DNA from 3 places in the Thioalkalivibrio sp. genome. Region 3 is predicted to be linked to each of the others. Evidence: predicted binding sites of a transcription regulator. Region 3 holds the regulator's gene; each other region holds the start of a gene.

Region 1 (5,030 bases), on a different contig from region 3:
GCCGAGCAGCATCCCGAGCAGCGGAATCGCGTACTGCGGTTCCCACCATGGCGTGGGCCCGACCATCGTGGTGAGCGCCAGCACCGTCACCACGAATGCCGACAGGAACATCGTTGCCGCACCAATCCCGTAGCCCCAGATGCCGGCAAAGCGCCGCTCCTGCCGGGCCATCACCTCGTACCCGGCGACCGCCAGCATCACCAGCGCCATCAGTGCCACCCAGCTTAGCTGCGCGTGGTCGAACAGAGTCTGGAGCACCAGTCCGACCAGCAGCAGCTGCAGTACCGTGCGCACACCCGCGATCAGCAGGCTGCGGCCCACCCCCAGACGCGCCCAGAGGGTCAGCCCCGCCAGCGCGACCACCAGCAGCGCCGCAAGCGCGAGATCCCATGCGCTCAGGCTGATCACGGTCATCGAGCGAACCTCCCGCCCTGGATCTCGAGGATGCGTCCGCCCAGACGACTGCGCTGCAGGGTGTCGTGACTGACCCACAGGGCGCCCGCTCCCGCCTCGGCGAGGTAGCTGCGCACCGCGCGCTCGATGCGGCGGGTGTTCTCGAGATCGAGGTTCGCGGTTGGCTCGTCGAGCAGCAGCACGCGGGGGCGATTCAGCAAGGCACGCAGCAGCCCCAGCCGCTGCCGCTCGCCGCTGGAGAGGCGCTCGATCTCCCAGCCCAGCGCCTCGTCGGGCAGGGACATGCGTTCGAGCCAGGCCAGTGCCTGCCCCCTTTCCCAGCCGGCGGGAAGGTGTTCCGCAACCCTTGGCGCCCACCATGCTGTCTCCGCCGGGACATACGCGACTTGGCGGCGCCACTCGGGAGGCGCGATATCCCCCCGGTCCTGTCCCGCGAGCCTGACCGCGCCCGAGCCCGGATCAAGATCCGCGAGTGCGCGCAGCAGCAGGGACTTGCCGGAGCCGGAGGCACCGCTGATCTGCACCAGCTCTCCAGGCTGCAGACACAGGTCCAGCGGTCCCAGCTGTGCCGTCTGCAAACCCTCGACCTCCAGCAAGCACTCCATTCCGCCCGACCTTCCCCCTATCCCGCTTCGTATTGAGCGGCACTAGATGCCCCTGGCGCCCGGCAGAGCGCGCTTCCGGTTGCCCCTCCGCCGTGGGAGCGGCTTCCAGCCGCGATCACCCATGCCGCCATACCCATCGCGGCCGGGAGGCCGCTCCCACGACCATCGGGCTCTGCAGGCGAGCCCGCGCGCCGATCAGGCGCCGTATTCTACCCCGCTGAGCACACGAGAGCCGGCCCCGCGATGGTCTGCCGGCGTCGCCGAAGGCTCTGATTGGGGCAGTCCCCAGAGCTCAAGAACTGCTCCGGGAATACGTGCGGTGCGGGCCATCGGCGGCCACGGACGGCTTGAGCGTGCCCGCCCCGCACCTACGCCGGAGCAGCCGCCCCCGGATGCCCGGAACTCTCCCCGGCGCACCAAAAAAAGCGGGCGCTGTTGCGCCCGCAATCACCGATTTCAAGCCCTGGGAGACTGTATGGTCGGTGTCGGAGGAGACTCCGTCTGGGGTGCCCGGACTCGGGGTTCCGGGCACCCCAAGTCGCTTACGTCTTCTTGACGAACTCCGGGTACGCCTCGAGTCCGCACTCGACCACGTCGGCGCCCAGGTATTCATCCTCTTCAGAGAGCCGGATGCCCATCACCAGCTTCAGGATGAACCAGACGACCAGGCTGACAATGAAGACGAAGAGGAAGATCGCCACCAGGCCGCTGAGCTGGCCGAAGACCGTTGCATCCGGGTTGGACAGCAGCACCGCCAGCACCCCCCAGATCCCGGCGGTACCGTGGGCCGAGATCGCACCGACGGGGTCGTCGATCTTCATCTTGTCCAGTGCGACGATGGAGAAGACCACGATCACGCCACCGATCGCGCCGATCACGGCAGCCAGCAGCGGCGACGGGCTCAGCGGGTCGGCGGTGATGGCCACGAGACCGGCGATCGCGCCGTTGAGGGCCATGGTCAGGTCCGCCTTGCCGAACAGCAGGCGGGACGCGATCAGGGACGCGATCACGCCACCCGCGGCCGCGAGGTTGGTGTTCGCGAACACCGCAGCAACATTATTGGCCGAACTCAGATCGGACACCTTCAGTTCCGAACCGCCGTTGAAGCCGAACCAGCCCAGCCACAGGATCAGCACGCCCAGCGTCGCCAGCGGCAGAGCAGCACCTGGAATCGCGTTGATCTCGCCGTTCGGACCGTACTTGCCCTTGCGCGCGCCGAGCAGCAGCACACCCGCAAGCGCCGCGACGGCACCGGTGAAGTGGACGATGCCGGAACCGGCGTAGTCGACGTAGCCCAAGTCGGAAAGGAAACCACCACCCCAGCTCCAGAAGCCCTGGATCGGGTAGATGAAGCCGGTCATCACGACCGCGAAGGCGAGGAAGGCCCACAGCTTCATGCGCTCGGCAACCGCACCCGAGATGATCGACATCGCGGTGGCGACAAACACGACCTGGAAGAAGAAGTCGGCCCGGTTGGAGTAATAGATGTCACCATCGCTCGCCACCATCTCTGCCACGGTGTTGTCACCCGAGATGAAGAAGCCGATGCCCGGGATGATCGAGCTGATCCCGTCGCTGTACATGATGTTGTAACCCACGACCATGAACATCACGGTCGCAACCGAATACAGCGCGATGTTCTTGGTGAGGATCTCAGCGGTGCTTTTGTTTCGCACCAGGCCTGCCTCGAGCATTGTAAAGCCCGCGGCCATCCACATGACCAGCGCACCCGCTATCAGGAAATAGAAGGTATCGAGTGCGTAGGCAAGTTCTGCTACTTGCTGTTCCATGATCGGAAATCTCCAGTAAACGTGAGTTCAGTCCAGGCGGCTCAAAGCGCCTCGGCCCCGGTCTCGCCGGTGCGGATGCGCACGACCTGCTCGATGGGTGAAATGAAGATCTTGCCGTCGCCGATCTTGCCCGTGCTTGCAGACTTCGTGATCGCCTCGACCACGCGGTCAACCGTATCGTCATCCACCGCGACCTCCAGCTTGACCTTGGGCAGGAAGTCCACCACGTACTCGGCACCCCGGTAGAGCTCCGTATGGCCACGCTGGCGACCGAACCCCTTTACTTCAGTCATCGTCATGCCCTGCACGCCGATTTCCGATATTGCTTCGCGAACATCATCAAGCTTGAAGGGCTTGATGATCGCCATGATCATTTTCATCGTTCACTCCTTGTCGCTAGAGCTGGTTTGTCCACGCAGGACGAGAGGTGTCATGTAGACGCGGGGCTTCCTGCACAGGCCGTGCCAACCATGCCCAGACGGGCTCGGGCGCCATTTGTGATCGAATCACCGCCACGCAGGGGGTGACCGCACCAAAAGCGAACGGAACCACGGGGATCGCTGCACCAGAACGGTGCATAACCGGAAGGTGAAGTCACGGCAGACCTTCCGGAGAGGATCAAGCGCAGGAGGCCAGCCCCCTGGCCGATCTTCCCCGGCGCCGGATCGGCGAGAGGGCTCGCCTCCCGCAGGGGGGGCGGGGACAGGGGTGCAGGGCGCGCCTCTCACGCGAATGGCCGTTGGATCAGGGTCTATCCTGGAGCGGATCCGGAGAGAGGACCTCGATGGCTCCGGTGTGCCGCAGCTCTGCCCAGATGGCGCCGACCGTCCGCTGGCTGCCGGGCAGCGGCAGCTCCGGAGCCAGCATCGCCAGTGGTCCGAGCACGTAGGTGCGGGTGAGGATCTCCGGATGGGGAAGCGGCGGTTGCGCCGATACCAGCCGGTCCAGCAGCAGCAGGTCCGCGTCCAGGGTCTTCGGGGCATGGCGCGGCTCGCCGGACCGGCGGCCCAGGCGCGCCTCCAGCTGCTTCAGCCATCCCACCAGTTCCATTGGCGACAGTGACGTGTCGAAGGCGACGCAGAGGTTCCAGTAGTCCGGTCCGTGATAGCCGGCCGCCGGACTGGCGCAGACCGGGGAACGCCGCAGCGCACCGAAGGCGCCGGCAATCGCGCCCAGCGCAGTGCGCAGGTGGCTTGCCGGCTCGACGTTGCTGCCGAGTCCGACAAAGGCACGCCGGGACGGACCGGGCCCGGCATTCAAGGTCGGTTCCGTTCGATAACGATGCCGACCTCGCGCACGCCCGCTACCGCGCCCGGCTTGCCCACGGTCAGGCGAATCGAGTGGCAGCCGAACCGTTCCAGCAGCGTCTGCGCGATCTCCTCGGCCAGACCCTCGAGCAGAACGTGGGCGCCGCGGGTCACGATCGAGCGGACACAGTCGGCGACGGCCGCGTAGTCGATGGTGTCACCGATGTCTCCGGAGTCCGAGGCGGACCGCGTATCCGTGTCCAGTTCGATGTCGAAGCGCAGGCGGCGCCGGATCCGCTGCTCCCAGGCATGAATGCCGATCACGGCTTCAACTTCGAGGTCGTGCAGATAGATGTGATCCATGGTTCGTTCGCCTCCCCGCGAGGAACCCGTGCCAGACACCAGGGCGCAAGCATAACCGACCGCCCGCGGAGCCGCCGAGCACCGTCTTGGTCCGGTGTTCCCCGGAAGCCCGGCACAGGCTGCGCTATGATCCGGGGCCAAGCCGCCACAACACCGATCCCGCAACCCGCGGGACCAGGAGCCATAGCCGCGATGAGCAGCCGTTTTCGAGAATTGCCCTGGCCGGACGACCCCGACGGGCGCCCGCGCCGCATCGGGGTGGAGATCGAAATGGGGGACGTTGCACTGGACGTGATGGCCGCGGCCGTGCGCGCGGAGTTCGGCGGGCGGATCGAAAGCGGCGGAGCCTTCGTCACGTACGTGCGCGAAACGGAGTACGGGGACTTCAGTGTGGAACTGGACGCCAGCGTGCTCCGGGACCACCGCTACCGCGAGCATCTCCGGCGCCTCGGGGTCGAGCTCGATGCAAGGGATCAGGAGTCCCTGGACCGCTGGCTTGCTGATGCCGCGGCCCGCCTGGTCCCGTACGAGATCGTGGCTCCTCCGGTACCGATGACCGTGCTGCCGCGTCTCGACCGCGTCCGTGGCACACTCCAGCGGCAAGGAGCGCA
Region 2 (5,030 bases), on a different contig from region 3:
TCGCGCTCGAACCTTGCAGGTTCGAACCCTGGCCAGCTTCAATCATCTACGAAAAAGGCCCCATGAAGGGGCCTCTTTCGTAGATGGCTGGGGGACCAGGATTCGAACCTGGGTTGACGGAGTCAGAGTCCGTAGTCCTACCGCTAGACGATCCCCCAATTCGGCGGGCCGGGGGAGTGGTCCCCGCCCGGGACGTCAGCGCTTGGAGAACTGCTTCGCGCGACGGGCCTTGGCCAGGCCTACCTTCTTGCGCTCCACCTCCCGCGCGTCGCGGGTCATGAAGCCGGCCTGGCGCATCGGCGAGCGCAGGCCCTCGTCGTACTCGACCAGCGCGCGAGCGATGCCGAGGCGGATGGCGCCGGCCTGGCCGTTGGCGCCGCCTCCCTGCACGGTGGCGATCACGTCGAAGCGGTCCCCCGCCTCCGCGGTCACCAGCGGCTGGCGAACCACCATCTGCGAGGTCTGCCGGCCGAAGTAGTCATCCAGCGCCTTGTTGTTGACGATGATGTCGCCCTTCCCCGGACGGAGAAAGACCCGCGCGGATGCGGTCTTGCGGCGGCCGGTGCCATAGTTCTGGTTCATTGCCATGAATGCGTTGTCCTTGACGTAAACGGTTCGGCGAGGGTCTAGATCTCCAGCGGCCGGGGCTGCTGGGCGGCATGCCGATGCTGACTGCCCGCGTAGACCTTCAGCTTCTTGAACATCGCTCGACCCAGCGGGTTCTTCGGAAGCATCCCCTTGACCGCCAGTTCCAGCACGCGCTCCGGGGCGCGTTCAATCATCTGCGCGAAGTTCGCCTGCTTCAGGCCGCTGGGGTAGCCGGAGTGGCGATAGTACATCTTGTCGCTGGCCTTCTTTCCGGAAACCCGGATCTTCTCGGCGTTCACGACAACGATGTAGTCCCCCGTGTCCACGTGAGGCGTGTACACGGGCTTGTGCTTGCCGCGCAGGCGGCGCGCGATCTCGGTGGCCAGCCGGCCGAGGGTCTTGCCGTTCGCGTCCACGAGGTACCAGTCGCGTTCGACTTCTGACGGCTTGGCGCTGATGGTCTTCATGCCTGTTGCTCCGGATGCGGGGCGTTTCGGAAAGCGCGAAATAGTAACCGACCCGCGCCAGGGGTTCAAGGTGCACAACGAGAATCGCCGGCCCGCGAGGGACCGGCGATTCCGGGACTCGAGGTACCCGTGTGCACCTACATGCGGTCCATCGCCTTCTCCTGGACCTGCTCCATCAGTTCCGGATCGTTCTGCAGCGCCATGGCCACCTCGTTGTACTCCTGAACGCTCATGCCCGAGGCCTCCACGGCCTGCATCATCTTTTCCTGGGCCTCCTGCTGAAGCCCCTGGGCCTCGCCCTCGTCAGAGGCGTCCTGCAGGCGCTCGGTGTAGTCCTCGCGGATTCCCTGCACCGCGACGAAGGCGTCCACGAAGGTGTCGATCGTCTGGTCGGTCATGGCTGCGGAGGGCGGCGTGGTTTCACCGAAGGACGGCTGGCCGCCGTCCTGCGCGAGGGCGGCACCACTGGCGGCGAAGAGGGCGGTCAGGGCAATGGTCAGTACAGTCTTGCGAATCGTCATCAAGTGCTCCTCAGGAGTTGCGTTGCTTGCAGACCCTTGCAAAGCAGCAACCGTGCCAACAACCTGAGTCCGATACCGGGGAGCACCGGATCAAGGGCTTATGGCCATCTCCCTCCGCTCCGGAGGACCCCTCCGATCTGAGTCGCACGGTGCAATCCGCCACATGTGTCGAATCGCTACGGTCCAGCGGGTCACAGCTCGTCGCCCAGCTTCCGGTAGAGCGTCTTGCGTCCGATACCAAGGATGCGCGCCGCACGTTGCTTGTTGCCGCCGGTGAAGGCGAGTACCTGCCGGATGTAACGGTTCTCGAGCTCCTCCAGCGTCTCCCAGTCCTCGTCCTGCCGCGCCTCGCCCCCAGACCCCGCCACGGACGGTTCCCGGGCCGACACGTCCGCGCGGACCCGCTCGGGCAGGTCGTCCAGCCGGATCAACCCGTCGCGGGCCAGGGTGGCTGCCCGCTCGACGAGGCCTTCCAGCTCGCGCACATTGCCGGGAAAGCGGTAGCCGAGGAGTCGCCGCATGGCCTCGGGCTCGAGCCGTCTGACCGCCCCCCGCTGCTCGAGGGCGTGACGGTGCAGAAAGGTGTGCAGCAGCCGGGCGATATCCTCGCCGCGCTGGCGCAGGGGCGGAACCTCGATGCGAAAGGTCTCCAGCCGGAAAAAGAGATCCTCGCGCAGCAGACCCTCGGCCAACAGCTCGGCGACATCCCGGTGCGTGGCCGCAATGATCCGCACATCCGTCGCAATCTCGTCATTGGCGCCGACCGGCCGCACCCGACCGTCCTGGAGCACGCGCAGCAGCTTGGTCTGCATCGAAGCCGGCATCTCGCCGATCTCGTCCAGGAACAGCGTGCCCCCGTCCGCCTCCAGGAACAGGCCCCTGCGCGCCCCCTTGGCACCACTGAAGGCGCCCGCCGCATGCCCCAGCAGCTCGGATTCCAGCAGGGTCTCGGGGATGCCGGCGCAGTTCAGGGCGACGAACGGTCCTTGCGCACGGGGACTCTCCTCGTGCAGCGCCCTGGCGACGAGTTCCTTGCCGGTTCCGGACTCCCCGGTGATCAGGACGCTCCCGTCGGAGGGAGCGATACGTCGGATCAGGTCGAACAGGCGCAGCATTGCCGGACTCTTTCCCTGCATCCCGTGGAAGCCTCGCTCGCCCAGCACCTCCCGATACTGCTGCACCTCGGCGCGCAGCTGCCGGGTCTGCAACACCCGCTGCGCCGCCAGCCGCAGGTGTTCGAGATCCACAGGCTTGGTCAGAAAGTCGTCCGCTCCCGCCTTCAGGGCACTGACCGCCTGATCGATGGTGCCGAAGCCGGTGAGCATGACGAAGCCCGGTGCCGGTACCAGCGTGCGCGCGGCCTCCAGCACGGCGAAACCGTCCGCCTCCGGCAGGCGCAGGTCGCTGACCACCAACCCAAAGCTCCGTTCGCCCAGCAGCGTGAGCGCCTGCTCGGCGCTGGCTACTGCGGTGACCTGGTAACCCGCGTCCGAGAGTTCCTGCTGCAGGAGCTCGCGGTGCCCGCCATCGTCTTCGACCACGAGTACCCTTTCTTCGACGCGAGCGTCCATCATCGCGCCTCCCCTTCTGCCGCGGGCAGCGTGATCACGAAGCGCGCGCCCGGTTGCCATTCACGGTCCAGCCGCAGGTCGCCACCATGGTCCTCGACCGCCGCATGGGCGACGGCGAGCCCCAGGCCGGTGCCCTGCCCGGCTGGCTTGGTGGTGAAAAAGGGCTCGAAGATCTGGTCCACGTCCTCTTCCGCGATTCCCGGGCCATCATCGGCCACCCCGATTTCCACCATGGGCCGCCCGTCTTTCACGACCTGCCGCCAGTCGACGCGCACCCGCTGGCTGCCCGCGTGGATTGCATTCTCGATCAGGTTGCCCAGCGCCTGCTCCAGCCGGGCCGGATCGGCGCGCAGCACGAGTGCACTGTCCTCGCCAGCACTGTTGCCGGGCCCGGTCTCGATCTCGATTTCCCGACGCCCGGCCCCAACCCCGACCCTGGCGACGACGTCGCTTACCAGGGCCGGAACGACGATCTCCCGCGTGTTCAGCGGATTGCGGCGCGCGAAGTTCAGCAGCTGACGCACGATGTGCTCCACGCGGCGCAGTTCCCCAAGCAGGCTGCGGATTTCCGCGCTGGCCGGCGAATCCTCGGGCAATCCGCGGCGCGCCCTCTGCGCACGTCCGCCGATCACTCCAAGCGGCGTGCCCAGCTCGTGCGCAACACCGGCCGCCAGCTGACCGATCGCGGCCAGTTTCTCCGACTGGCGCAGCTTCTCCTCCAGTTCCGCGCGCCGGGCACGCTGCGCCTCCAGCGCCCGTTCCGAATCCTCGCGACGCTGGATCATCTCGTTCATCGTGGTCGCGAGCAGGCGCAGTTCCTGCGGACCCTGTTCCGGCACGCGCAGGCCACGGGTCCCGTCCCCGACACGCCGCATCGCATCCACGAGCCGGCTCACGTGCCGGCCGACTGCGCGGTAGTGTCCGATCAGCACCACCATCAGGAAGACCGCTGCGAGCAGCCCGATCGCCAGTCCACCCTGCCAGCGCATCTGCGCAATGTAGGCCTGGAAACGGGTCACGTCGCGCGTGATCTGCAGCAGTCCGATGATCCGGCCGCCGGCATCAGTCAGCGGCAGGAAGAAGGAAAAGACCTCGCGGCCCTGCCGCTCGTCGAAGGCACCCTGGCTTCCGCCCTCGGTGATCACGCGGGCCTCGCGCCGGCGCTCGAGCGAGGGACTGCGCGGGCCGCTGGTCGCGACCAGCTGGCCGTCGGAATCGTACACGTAGACTCCGAAGACCTGCTCGAGCTGGAAGGCGGAATCCAGGGCCTGCTGCACGTCCAGTGCGTCGCGGCGGACCATCGCGGTCGAAATGGGTAGCCGGATGGATCGCGCCACCAGTTCGATGTCCTCCTGCATGCGCAGTTCCATCTGCTGTTCGAATTCGCGGAGCCCCAGCAGCCCCAGCGCGACCAGCAGCCCGAGCAGCGGCAACAGCACGAAGGCGATCACGGCATTACGCAGGTTGTTGAGTCGCAGGAGCATCCAGTGGTACTACGCGAGTGGCGGCATACAGGGGTATCAGAATCCTCCGGAATATGCGAGTCCGGGGCGCGCCGGACCTGCCGGGGTATGCCCCCAAAAAAAAAGCGCGAACCGAAGTTCGCGCCAATTAACCACCAAAGGAGGATGGAGGAGTACGCTGACGGTTGCGGGGGGCAACCAATCAACGTATGAGCATGTTCTAATATATCGACTTGCGTGTCAACCCCGCAGTGCAAAAAAAATCCTGCGCTGCCTGCGATGGCGGCCGCGGGTTCGCTTTGCAACAATGTCGTCCCACCCTCGAACGGCCACCGCCATGCTTGCGTTTCACAGCATTCCCGTCACCGCCTTCGAACAGAACGCCACCCTGATCTGGTGCGAGAAGACGCGGGAGGCCGC
Region 3 (5,030 bases):
GCCGCCTGGGGGTGCCGCTGATCGCGCTGACCGGCAACCCGGGATCGCGTCTGGCGCGCGAGGCCACGGTGCACCTGGACGTCAGTGTGGCCCGGGAGGCCTGTCCGCTCGGCCTGGCGCCCACTTCGAGCACCACCGCGGCACTGGTGATGGGTGACGCGCTGGCGGTGGCGGTCCTCGACGCGAGGGGATTCACCGCGAACGATTTCGCCCGCTCGCACCCGGGCGGCCGGCTGGGGCGACGGCTGCTGATCCACGTCGGCGACATCATGCGCACCGGAGACGCGGTGCCCTGCATTCATGCCACCGCCCTGCTTCGCGATGCCCTGCTCGAGATCTCGCGCAAGGGGCTGGGCATGGTGGTCGTCTGCGACGACTCGGGTCGGGTGGAAGGCGTCTTCACCGATGGCGACCTGCGCCGCACGCTCGACCGTGGCCTGGACCTGCACCGCCTGACCATCGGTGAGGCCATGACCCGGGACGGTTTCACCGGACGGGCACAGTGGCTCGCGGTCGAGGCCCTCGAGCTGATGGAGAGCCGCCGGATCAACGCCCTGCCGATCGTGGACGACGCGTTGCACCTGGTCGGCGCACTGAACATGCACGATCTGCTCCGGGCCGGGGTGGCCTGATGCCGCTGGAGTCCGGAATCCTGCTGCAACGGCAACGGCAGATCCGCCTCCTGATCCTCGACGTGGACGGAGTGCTGACCGATGGCAGCCTGTTTCTCGGGGACGGCGGAGAACAGTACAAGGCCTTTCACAGCCGCGACGGCCACGGCATCCGGATGGCCCAGCAGGGCGGTCTGGAGCTGGCAATCCTGACCGGACGCAACTCCGAGGTGGTGCTGCACCGCATGCGCGATCTCGGAGTAAGGCACCTGCTGCAGGGACGCCGGGACAAGGGCGAGGCGCTCGAGGAACTCCTCGGACAGACCGGTTTTGGACCGGAACAGAGCGCCTTCGTCGGAGACGACGTCGTCGATCTGCCCGCCATGCGCCGGGTTGCGCTCGGCATCGCGGTCGCCGATGCGCACCCGCTGGTCCTCGAACACGCCGACTGGCACACCTGCGAGCGGGGCGGCCGCGGTGCCGTCCGCGAGGTCTGCGAGACCCTGCTCGCCGCGCAGGGCCGGCTGGAGGACATCCTCCGTGCCTATCTCGACACGTAACGGCGGCCGCCGACCGCTTCCGGCACCCCGGACGCGCGGCCCGGTGCGCGCCGCTGCACTGCTTCTGGCAGTCGCGGCGGCAGCCGTTCCAGCGTCGCCTGCGGCCGTGGAACCGGACCCCCAGTTCGACATCCTCGGGTTCACGCTGCGCATCACCGACGCGGAGGGCACAGTCACGCATGTGCTGAAGGGGGAGCGCATGCAGCAGTTCCAGGACCTTGGAATCCAGCGTGCGCAGGAGCCCCGGCTGGAGCTGCTGACCGAGGGCCGCGTGGACTGGATCTGGACCGCGCCGGCGGCGGTGCATGATCCGGCGGAAGAGCGGCTGGAAACGGTCGGGATCACCGAGGGCGTCCAGTTGCCCGGGCCAGCGAACCCGCGGACCGAGATCGAAACGGCGGACGTGACCATCCTGACCGGAACCCGCGAGGTGATGACCAACGCTCGGGCGACGGTGCTCCGCCCCGGGCTGTTCATGACCGGCATCGGGATGCATGCCGACGTGCAGGCCGACATCATCGAGCTCCGGAACGAGGTCGAGACCGTCTATGCTCCTCAGGAGACAGAGGAAGATCCGCAATGAACCAACGGACATTGCCGCTGCGCATCGCCGCCGGCGCGCTGCGTGGCCTGCTTCTGGCCTGCCTGCCTGCGATCCTCGCCGCCCAGACGCCGACGCTGCCGGTGCAGATCACCGCCGACAGCGCCGAGATGGACGAACGGCGCGGAATCGGCACCTACACCGGCGACGTCGTCGTCACCCACGGTGACATGACGCTGTGGGCGGACCGTATCGTGATCCACGCTCCGGACCGGCGCCCGACCCGAATGGAGGCCCAGGGCAAGCCGGTGCGCGCAGAGGCGCCCGACGCCGACAACCAGCCGCGGGTCGCGACATCCCTGGAGATGGAATATCACCTCGAAGACGAGGTGCTGGTGCTGCTGGGCGAGGCGCGGGTGCAGACCTTGACGGAGGACGCACGCGGCGAGCGGATCCGTTACGACCTCGCACAGGATGTCATCCGCATCGAAGGCACGCCGGAAGAGCGCGTCCGGATCACCATCCAGCCGGAAGCCGAATGACGGCCGCCGCGGATCCCAGCGGCACGGCCCGCGCGGAGCCGGCCCCGGATGATCGTCTGGTGGGCATCGCGCTGACCAAACGCTACGGCACGCGCACGGTGCTGGACGGGGCCGACGTCGACGTCGCCCGGGGCGAGGTGGTCGGTCTGCTGGGACCGAACGGTGCCGGCAAGACCACCTGCTTCTACATCCTGGTGGGACTGATACAGGCGGACGCGGGCCGCATCATGCTGGCCGGCCGCGAGCTCACGCGCGCGCCGGTCCATCTGCGCGCGCGACTCGGAATCGGTTACCTGCCCCAGGAGGCATCGATCTTCCGCCGTCTGACGGTCTGGCAGAACCTGCAGGCCGTGCTCGAGTTGCGCCGGGACCTCGATGCGGCCGGACGCCGGGAGATCGGGGACGCACTGATCGAGGAATTCCAGCTGAATACGGTGCGCGACAGCGCGGGGATCGCGCTGTCCGGCGGCGAGCGGCGGCGCGCCGAGATTGCCCGCGCGCTGGCGGGCAACCCGCAGTTCGTCTGCCTCGACGAACCGTTCGCGGGCGTGGACCCGATCTCGGTGGTGGAGATTCAGGAGGTGATCGCCCACCTGAAACAACGGGGCATCGGGGTGCTGATCTCGGACCACAACGTGCGCGAGACACTGGGCATCTGTGACCGGGCCTACATCCTCAGCGAGGGCCGCCTGCTCAGCGAGGGGACGCCACCCGAGCTGCTCGCCGACCAGCGCGTGCGGACGGTTTATCTCGGTGAGCATTTCCGTCTCTGATGCATGCCATCCGCGCCGTAGCCCCCGGCAGGGGCGGCCCGCCTCCGGCCGCGCGCCGTGGCCCTGCACCAAAAGGCTGCAAAAAACCGGGCACAGGCAGTAACATGAAGTCATGATGAATCATTTCGCGTCCCTGCCCGCCGCATGCTGAAGTCTTCGCTCAATCTGCAGCTCGGTCAGCACCTGACCATGACCCCGCAGCTGCAGCAGGCCATCCGCCTCCTGCAGCTGTCGACGATCGAACTGCAGCTGGAAGTGCAGCAGGCGCTCGAGAGCAATCCGATGCTCGAGCTCGCCGAGGACACGCCCCCCGAAGAGGCGTCCGGTGAGCCAGCCGAGGCCCAGCCGGAAGCGGAACCCGCCGACAACAGCCCGGACACGGAGGCATCCGCCGAGGACTGGGGTGACGAGCCGTACGCCCAGGGCCCGGGCTCGCAGGGCGTCGGGGTCGATGACCGCGACCCCTTCGAGAACCAGGCGGGCAGCGAGGGTGGCCTGCACGAGCACCTGCTGTGGCAGCTGCACCTGGGCCCGCTGAACGAACAGGACCGGCACATCGGGGCGACGCTGATCGACAGCATCAACGCGGACGGCTACCTCGAGACCGACCTCGAGACCCTTCAGGAAATCCTTGGGGGCGAGGAGACCGTCGGCCTCGACGAAATCGAGGCGGTCCTGCACTGGATCCAGCAGTGCGATCCGGTCGGCGTCGGTGCGCGCGATCTACGCGAGTGTCTGTTGCTCCAGCTGCGCGTGCTGCCGGAGGGCACGCCGCTGCGCGACACCGCCCTTCGGGTGATCGATGCGGGAATGGAGAGTCTCGGCAGGCATGACTTCCGCACGCTCCAGCGGGAACTCGGGCTGGACGAGACGACCCTCGCGCGCGCGATGGAGCTCGTCCGCACGCTGAATCCGCGGCCCGGCAGCCAGATCAGCGACCAGGCGCCGGAATACGTGACCCCGGACGTCTATGTGCGCCGGGACCGCGAGGGCTGGCGGGTCGACCTGAACCCGGAGATCGCGCCGCGCATCCGGATCAACAGCCTCTACGCGGGCATGGTCCGGAGGGTCAGTGATGCGCGCGACAGCGCCTTCATGCGCAATCAGCTGCAGGAGGCGCGCTGGTTCCTGAAGAGCCTGCACAGCCGCAACGAGACCCTGCTGCGCGTGGCGCGGGCGATCGTGGACCGGCAGACCGGATTCCTCGAGAAGGGCGAGGTGGCGATGCAGCCGCTGATCCTGCGCGATATTGCCGAGGCGCTGGACCTGCACGAATCGACCATCTCGCGGGTGACGACCCAGAAATTCATGCATACCCCGCGCGGCGTGTTCGAGTTCAAGTACTTCTTCTCCAGCCACGTGGGCACCAGCGACGGCGGTGAATGTTCCGCCACCGCGATCCGTGCGATGATCCGCAAACTGATCAGCGAGGAACCGCCCAACCGGCCCATGAGCGACTCCCGACTCGCCCAGGTCCTCTCCGACCGAGGCATCAACGTGGCCCGGCGCACCGTGGCCAAATACCGCGAGGCGATGAACCTGCCGCCGTCCAGCGAACGCCGGCAGCTGCTCTGAACCTCGCGGCCCACCAATGCAAGGAGTTTGAGTATGCAGATCAATCTGACCGGTCATCACGTCGACATCACCGATCCACTGCGTGACTACGTTCAGGACAAGTTCGGTCGCCTGGAACGGCACTTCGACCAGGTGATCGACATCCATGTCGTGCTCACGGTGGAGAAGAACCATAACAAGGCGGAGGCCAACCTTCAGGTCAGCGGCAACCACATCCATGCCTATGCGACGCACGCGGACATGTACGCCGCGATCGACGGCCTGATCGACAAGACCGACCGGCAGCTGATCAAGCACAAGGAGAAGATAAAGGATCATCACCGCGCCGAAGGCGTGCAGCTCAACCGACAGCAAATCGCCTGAGCAATGCAGATTGCCGATCTTGTCCGGGAGGACCGGGTTTGCCTGGACGCCGACATCACCAGCAA

Evidence for each region. The regulator sigma-54, encoded in region 3, starts transcription at its own class of promoters, with help from an activator protein. The targets are predictions, from matches to a motif close to TGGCANGNTNCNTGCTT.
Region 1: ACESMN_RS04400 (P-II family nitrogen regulator) is a predicted target of sigma-54. The motif match lies at 3,260-3,276, and genes of this name have one in related genera.
Region 2: ACESMN_RS12080 (DUF4168 domain-containing protein) is a predicted target of sigma-54. The motif match lies at 1,618-1,634, and genes of this name have one in related genera.

What each region holds. Positions count from the first base shown of each region.
Region 1 covers NZ_JAWLHP010000015.1:29,982-35,011, reverse strand. The annotation lists gene ACESMN_RS04415 (ABC transporter permease) at 1-414, opposite strand, end outside; gene ACESMN_RS04410 (ATP-binding cassette domain-containing protein) at 411-1,019, opposite strand; gene ACESMN_RS04405 (ammonium transporter) at 1,562-2,809, opposite strand; gene ACESMN_RS04400 (P-II family nitrogen regulator) at 2,851-3,189, opposite strand; gene folK (2-amino-4-hydroxy-6-hydroxymethyldihydropteridine diphosphokinase) at 3,554-4,069, opposite strand; gene folB (dihydroneopterin aldolase) at 4,066-4,419, opposite strand; gene ACESMN_RS04385 (amidoligase family protein) at 4,612-5,030, shown strand, end outside.
Region 2 covers NZ_JAWLHP010000073.1:5,637-10,666, reverse strand. The annotation lists tRNA gene ACESMN_RS12095 (tRNA-Gln) at 85-158, opposite strand; gene rpsI (30S ribosomal protein S9) at 196-588, opposite strand; gene rplM (50S ribosomal protein L13) at 627-1,055, opposite strand; gene ACESMN_RS12080 (DUF4168 domain-containing protein) at 1,193-1,576, opposite strand; gene ACESMN_RS12075 (sigma-54-dependent transcriptional regulator) at 1,768-3,150, opposite strand; gene ACESMN_RS12070 (ATP-binding protein) at 3,147-4,631, opposite strand; gene ACESMN_RS12065 (MBL fold metallo-hydrolase) at 4,948-5,030, shown strand, end outside.
Region 3 covers NZ_JAWLHP010000023.1:20,691-25,720, forward strand. The annotation lists gene ACESMN_RS06135 (KpsF/GutQ family sugar-phosphate isomerase) at 1-632, shown strand, start outside; gene ACESMN_RS06140 (KdsC family phosphatase) at 632-1,171, shown strand; gene lptC (LPS export ABC transporter periplasmic protein LptC) at 1,152-1,754, shown strand; gene lptA (lipopolysaccharide transport periplasmic protein LptA) at 1,751-2,254, shown strand; gene lptB (LPS export ABC transporter ATP-binding protein) at 2,251-3,027, shown strand; gene ACESMN_RS06160 (RNA polymerase factor sigma-54) at 3,217-4,602, shown strand; gene hpf (ribosome hibernation-promoting factor, HPF/YfiA family) at 4,636-4,965, shown strand; gene ACESMN_RS06170 (PTS sugar transporter subunit IIA) at 4,969-5,030, shown strand, end outside.